Linked DNA regions of Prosthecobacter sp.. The protein of the gene in region 2 interacts with the protein of the main gene of each other region in a pairwise test. Links are inferred from orthologs where the notes say so. Each region holds a gene or a part of one and is shown on either strand. Other genes may lie near its edges.

Evidence for each region.
Region 1: the proteins of ruvC (region 2) and ruvA interact in binary tests that used the Escherichia coli proteins (3 or more experiments, as listed by UniProt). The link is inferred for Prosthecobacter sp. from one-to-one orthologs.

Annotation. Positions count from the first base shown.
Region 1 is NZ_JAXMIH010000010.1:241,588-244,836, forward strand. The notes cover bases 179-3,109. They hold ruvA (Holliday junction branch migration protein RuvA), read right to left. Parts: upstream 1,982-3,109; coding sequence 1,376-1,981; downstream 179-1,375. Other genes in these bases: U1A53_RS13565 (cytochrome c), read left to right, coding at 179-1,321; U1A53_RS13575 (hypothetical protein), read right to left, coding at 2,055-3,109. In the rest of the region: more of U1A53_RS13565, read left to right, coding at 1-178; more of U1A53_RS13575, read right to left, coding at 3,110-3,249. UniProt on the Escherichia coli protein: The RuvA-RuvB-RuvC complex processes Holliday junction (HJ) DNA during genetic recombination and DNA repair.
Region 2 is NZ_JAXMIH010000012.1:12,145-15,318, forward strand. Bases 1-2,856 are described here. They hold ruvC (crossover junction endodeoxyribonuclease RuvC), read left to right. Parts: upstream 1-1,079; coding sequence 1,080-1,634; downstream 1,635-2,856. Other genes in these bases: U1A53_RS15145 (hypothetical protein), read left to right, coding at 1-591; U1A53_RS15150 (hypothetical protein), read left to right, coding at 602-1,078; U1A53_RS15160 (SET domain-containing protein-lysine N-methyltransferase), read right to left, coding at 1,642-2,220; U1A53_RS15165 (peptidyl-prolyl cis-trans isomerase), read left to right, coding at 2,397-2,856. In the rest of the region: more of U1A53_RS15165, read left to right, coding at 2,857-3,174.

The DNA.
Region 1 (3,249 bases), on a different replicon or contig from region 2:
GGAGGGCACGACGCGTGGCAAGCACAACGGCACCGTGATCAAGGTGGCGGCGAATGGGAAGAAAATTGACGTGATCGGTTATGGCCTACGCCAGCCGTTCATCGGCGTGCATCCGCTGACGGGGCTGGTCACGGCGAGTGATCAGCAGGGCAACTACGTGCCGTCCACGCCGCTGCACATCATCTCGGATCATCACTTCTACGGCCATCTGCCGACGATTGCGCCAAAGGAGCGGTATCCCGAGACGATCACCGAGCCGCTGACGTGGCTGCCGCATCCGGTGAACCCAAGTGGTGTGACACAGACTTGGCTCGTGGGCGCGAAGATGGGTCCGGTGAATGATGAACTCATCCATATCGGCTACAACCGGCCGGAACTTTTCCGCGTGCTGATGAACTCGCGCTTTGCGAGACCGCAGGCGGCGGTGGTGAGCTTTTCCCGCGACTTCGACTTCCCCACGCTCAACGCGACCGTGAATCCGGCGGACGGACAGCTTTACGTCACCGGTTTCCAAGTTTGGGGCACAGTGGTGAAGAAGTTGAGCGGTCTGGTGCGCGTGCGCTACACGGACAAACCGCGAGTACTGCTCAAAGAAGTGACGCCAACAGACAAGGGCCTGCTTCTGCGCTTCAACGCGAAGCTCGATGCCAAACTGGCCACTGATCCGAGCAGCTACAGCGCCGAGCGCTGGAACTACAAGCGCACCTTCGACTACGGCTCGCCGCATTTGAAGCTGGACGGCAGCACCGGCCAGGAATTCATGACCGCCAGCAGCGCCTACCTCAGCAAGGACGGCTTGAGTGTGTTGGTAGGTTTTCCCGACATGAAAACCTGCCATCAGATGCGCATCGGCTGGGGACTCAAAAGCGCGGACGGCCTGCCCGCGCAAAACACCGCCTACTTCACGCCGTGGGAACTCATGACATTTGATCCGGCCAAAGAGGGCTTTGAAGCAGGCTTGAAGGTCGATCTCACACCGCGCCAGGCGCTGGCGACCACGCAAACGAAGCCGACGGCGGCGGAAGGCGAGCGCCTGTATCAAATGTTTGGCTGCATGGCCTGCCATAGCACAGACGGCACCCTCGTCGGCAAAGTGGGACCGAGTTGGAAAGGCTTGTTCGGTGCCGAGCGCGACATCGCCAAGGGCATGAAAGGCAAGCTGAAAGCCGATGAAGCCTACTTGCGCGAGTCCATCACGAATCCGAGCGCCAAGGTCGTGAAGGGCTTCGAGAAATTCGATACTGGCATGCCGATCTACGCGGGCATCTTGAACGACTCACAGATCGAGAGCCTGATTCTGTATATCAAGAGTTTGAAATAGGAGCAAGGTCTCCAGATCCCGGAATGTGGGGGCTGGAAGCCCCCACTCCTTGGGCTAGTTCATGCTGCGCAGCGCTTCACGGATGAGTTTGTCGGCTGTGTCGAGGCTGGGCTGCTTTGCCAATTCGTTCACGGTTTTGACCGCCTCGCCCTGCTTGTAGCCGAGGGCGATCAAACCGAGCACGGCATCGCTTTGCGCCTCTTGCTTCGGATCGTGTGTGCCTTTGGCCGTGCGGGCGTTCTGCCAGGCATCGACGACGCCGACCTTGTCCTTCAGCTCCAGCACGATGCGCTCGGCGGTCTTGCCGCCCACGCCCTTGATGCGTGAGAGCGCTTTCACATCCCCCGCGATCACCGCATCTTTAAAAGCAGCCACCGGCAGACCACTGAGCACGCTGAGCGCCATCTTGGGACCGATGCCGGACACCCGATCCATCAGCAAGCGAAACAAATCGCGCTCATCCGAGGTCATGAAGCCAAACAACGTGTGATCACGGTCCGTGACGTGGTAATGCGTGAGCAATTGCACTTCCGCCCCTGCCTGCGGCAGCTTGTCAAAGGTCGTCAGTGGAATGAGGGCAACGTAGCCGACGCCGTGAACATCGATTGTCACACGATGAGGCAGGGCTTCGGCCAGGATTCCACGCAGAAAGGCGATCATGCGCCCATGAAGGCGTTGGCAGGCCGGGGTGCAAGCGAAGGTTCAAATGCCCCCTCAATTCAGATGAAGTCCGTCACACTGCTTTGCTCGCGTCATGCGGCGTCTTGAGCACCAGACGGAACTTGCCTGTTTGCGGATCGGCGGGCAACGAATCCACGCATTCGATCTCGAATCGAACGTTGCGCATGTCTTTCCCATCCAGAACGTGCCGTAGAATGTCGCTCACTTGATCGCAGACGGCCTGACGGCGCTGCTCCGTGATCCCATGCTCGAAACAAGCGCGAAAACGGAATGCCTCCAGGCTTTCCAACACCACCTGCCACGCCTTCAGTCCGGGCACCAGCATTTCGGCAATGACGGCGGGATGGATGAAATCTTCACCGCCATGCTGATTGATGAAAACCAGATTGTGCTCCTGCCGCCCAACCAATGCCGTCACTTTGGTGAAAGGGTAACGATCTTGTCTTGGACCCCGGTCAGGGGTGAGGACATCACTCATCCGATAACGAATGAGCGGCATGGCGTCGTTGAAAAGATTCGTCACACAGGTGTGATCTTCATTGAGTTCGAAGATCAAGTCGTCCTCCATCAGATGCATGCCGTCGCTTCCTGGAAGCGTGATGCCCATGTACAGATGCTCTGTCGAGGCGTAGAGATTGGTCACGGGCATCTGAAACACGCGTTCTACATAGGCCCTTGCGTCAGGGAGCAGCGCCTCGGCACCACTGGCAATACGCTGCGGTCGAATGCGCAGACGTCCCTGCTCCTGAAACTCAGCCAAGGTCTTGAGCATGTTCGCATACGCAGTCACAACCCGTGGCTGAAAGGCGTTCAAATCATCAATGACCTCGTCCATGGGCTGGAGCACATCGTAGGTACGGATGTTGTAAAAAAGGCGGTTGGCCCCCTGATTGCCTGACTGCGCCAGATTCACACCGCCCGAGTGTCCGTGTGCAACGCCGACATAGGCAACACGCTGCCGCCAACGCAGCGGTGCAACGCGCACCCCCAGACTGGCCGCGGATATCCAGGCCTCATGGGAGAAGACGAAACAACCGAGTTCCCCTGAGGAGCCGGAGGTGTTCATCACATGGTATTTGCCATCGAACAGATTCCCTCCATCCGAGGATTGAGCGAGAAAATCGATGATCCGGGCACGTGTGATGCGACGGTCAGTGACGATGTCATCAAAATGACGGGCAACGTCCTGCTTGGTCAGAACCGGGAAGTCAGTCGGCACACAGGTGGCAGGATCAATGCCTCGGTCC
Region 2 (3,174 bases):
CTGCCAAAGATAAGCTTCCCCAGCAGAAACACCGTGGCCAAGCTGGTTCCCGGCATGGCCGAGACGGACAAGATGGATGCCGAGGATCCGGATGTGCCGTTCAATTCGCGTGGCACGCTCGGTTTTGGCCACACCATCAGGCTGGAAGTGTATGAAGGCGCACGCAGCCCCGACCGCATTTATCGCGGCATCGCCATGGTGAATGCAGAGGGCCTGCTGCCGCTGGCTGATGTGGGCACCGCACGCGTCGGCGGCCAGCGACTGCCTCAGGCGGCCGATTCCATCGCCGCCGTGTTCCGCGTGGCAGGCCGCAACACACGGCCCATCACCGTGCAGATCATCTCCGTGGAAAACACACCTGTTGTCTCCATCAACGGCGATGTGCGCGAAGCCGAGTTCATCCCCGTCTTTAAAGACATGAGCGTGCAGCAGGCCGTCACCGTCACCGGCGGTCGCAAGCCCGGCTCCACCTCGCGCGGCGTTTATATCTCACGTCAGGGCCTGCGCCAATTCTTCACCTCGCTCGAAGCCGCGAACGACAAATGGACGCCGCAGGCCGGCGACATCATCACGCTTTCACCCGACATCTGATTTCCACGCCATGCTCGAATACACCGGAGGTGCGCCAGCCGCAGCACAAAGCCCCCTGAGTTCCTTGTTCAAAACTGTCGCCATCGTGCGCATCGGCACCGGCACGCTGCTCATGGCACGGCATGGCTTCAGCGCAGCGGTCAGCGCCTATCATTTCTTTTGGAAAGAACAGCCGTGGCCGTGGGTGCCTGCGTTTCATGATGCCGGACTGCCTTACGCTCATCTTCTGGCGCCCTTCACCGCCGTGATCGTCGCCGCCGTGGCGTTGAGCTGGATCCTTGGTTTTTTGACACGCTTGTTCGCCGTGCTGTTCCTGCCGGTCATCATCACCGCGCTCGTCTTGTTGCAGAAAGACGGCTCCGTGCAGGTCGAAGCCGCGTGGCTCTACCTCTTCATCACCGTGACGCTGCTGCTGTTCGGTTCCGGTGCCGTTTCCGTCGATCAATTGTTCCGCCTCGGCCAGGGCGGGTCGAACAAACGCCACTGAGATGGCCCGCATCGTCCGCAGTTCCGGCGCAGCACTTGCCGCCAGCGCGGTTGAGCGTGTCCTCGCCATCGACCCGGCGCTGCGTAAAACCGGCTGGGCGGTCGTGGAAAGCTCCGGCGGTGAGTTGCGCGCGCTGGCCTGGGGAGTCATTCATAACAAGCCTGCGCTGCTTCCGTCCGGCTGCCTCGTCGCCATCCACGCAGGCTTGAACGAGGTCATCCAGCAGCATGCGCCGACCGTGTGCGCCATCGAATCGACCATTTTCGTGCAGAGCTTCAAGACCGCCATCGTGCTCGGCACCGCACGCGGTGCCTGCCTCCTGGCCGCCGCCGAGCACGGCCTGCCCATCTATGAATATGCCCCGCGTGAGATCAAACAGGCCGCCGTCGGCCGTGGTGCCGCGCAAAAAGAGCAGGTCGCCTTCATGATCCGCGCCCAACTGCGCCTGCGCGAAACACCGGAAGCCGATGCCGCCGATGCGCTCGCCGCCGCCATCACTCATTTTCAAAACAGCGCCGCCGCCCGTGTGACGGAGCGTGAAAAGAGGCGGGTGTGAACCGCGCTCAGGCGCGCTTCTTCTTCGTTGTCTCCAACGGTGTGGCGTGGCCGTTCGTGCCATTGACCTTGAACTTCCCGCTTTTCACATCGCGTTCGAGCTTCTCCAGTTTGCGCAGCAGCTTGGGCCACTGCTTCTCTTCCACAATGAAGCCGACGCAGCGCTCGGTGCCGCAGCGGCAGGGATGCTCGTCCCAAGTGTCCACGTCGAAACCGTAGTTGTAGGTCAGTTCTTCGCCTGCCTTGATCTCGCGCAGGGAGTAGATCCAGATGTGGCCGCGGATGATGTAGGCCTCGCAATTGGGATCGCAGGAATGATTGATGTAGCGCGCCGGGTTGCGGCCTTTTGCGCCGTCAATGTCGTGGCGCTGGTTGAGCGTGAAGACATAGACCGCGGCGCAGCCGGTTGTTTTGGACTTGTGGATCAGCGCATCGCCACGACGGGAAGACTCCGCCTTGGTGATTTTTTCGCCGACGTATTCGATGATGGGGACATCATTGGGAATATCGCAGCGGGCGAAGATGCCACGGTTGTGGATGGAGGAGGAGCGGACGGTCCAGTAGCGTTTCGTGGGGGCCTGAGGCATGGGGGGTATGTGCGGACGACGGAAAAGGAGCGCATGAAGTGTGCCGGGCATCCCCATTGTCAAGGAACGAGGGGGGAATGTTTCCCAACGACGATCCGCAGAACGCAAACCACTTTCCGGTTGCCGCTGCGTCCCCCGGTGCCTTATTGCGCGCCCTTCAACCGCCCTGACCTCTCATGCTCGAATTCTTTCGCCGCCACCGCGGTGCCTTCCTCATCACCCTGACGATCATCATCATTGTCTCCTTCTCCGTCTGGGGAGGTTGGCGCACCGACAGCGGCTATGAGAAGAAAGCGCAGATCACCGATCATGCCCTCACCGTCTATGGCAAGGATTACACCATCGGCGATGTCCAGCGTGCGCAGCGCTCCCTCCAGTTCGCTCAGTATTACATGCAGGCCTATGAGCTGCCCTCCATGCTGATGATGCTTTCCTCCGACGGCGGCTTTGGCGGTGGCGGCCTGAACACGCTCATCAATCTCTTCGTGGCACGCCACCTCATGGAGGATCTCGGCATCCGCCCCAGCGATGCGGAAGCCCGCGCCGCCCTGGAAAAGCTGCCCGCCCTGCAAAACAACGGCAAGTTCGACGTCTCCCGCGCCCAGATGCTGGAGGAGAACGCCGGCTCCATGGGCTTCGAATCCGGCGACCTGCTCGGCATCATGAAGGACACGCTCGGCCTGCAAAAGCTCCAGGACATCGTAACCAAAAGCTACGTGGCCTCGCCGCTCGCCGCTGAAAAGCAGTACGCCAGCAGCTACCACACCTTCAAAGGCTCCAAGATCACCTTCGAGACCGAAGCCTTTAAAAAAGCCGCCGCCGTCACCGACGACGAGATCAAAAAGTATTACGAGGAGAACAAGGACGGCTACAAGACCCTCGAAAAGCGCGCCGTGAGCTACGTGCTGTTCGAAAACCCGAAGGATCTCGACAAGAAGCCGCTCGAAGAGCGCC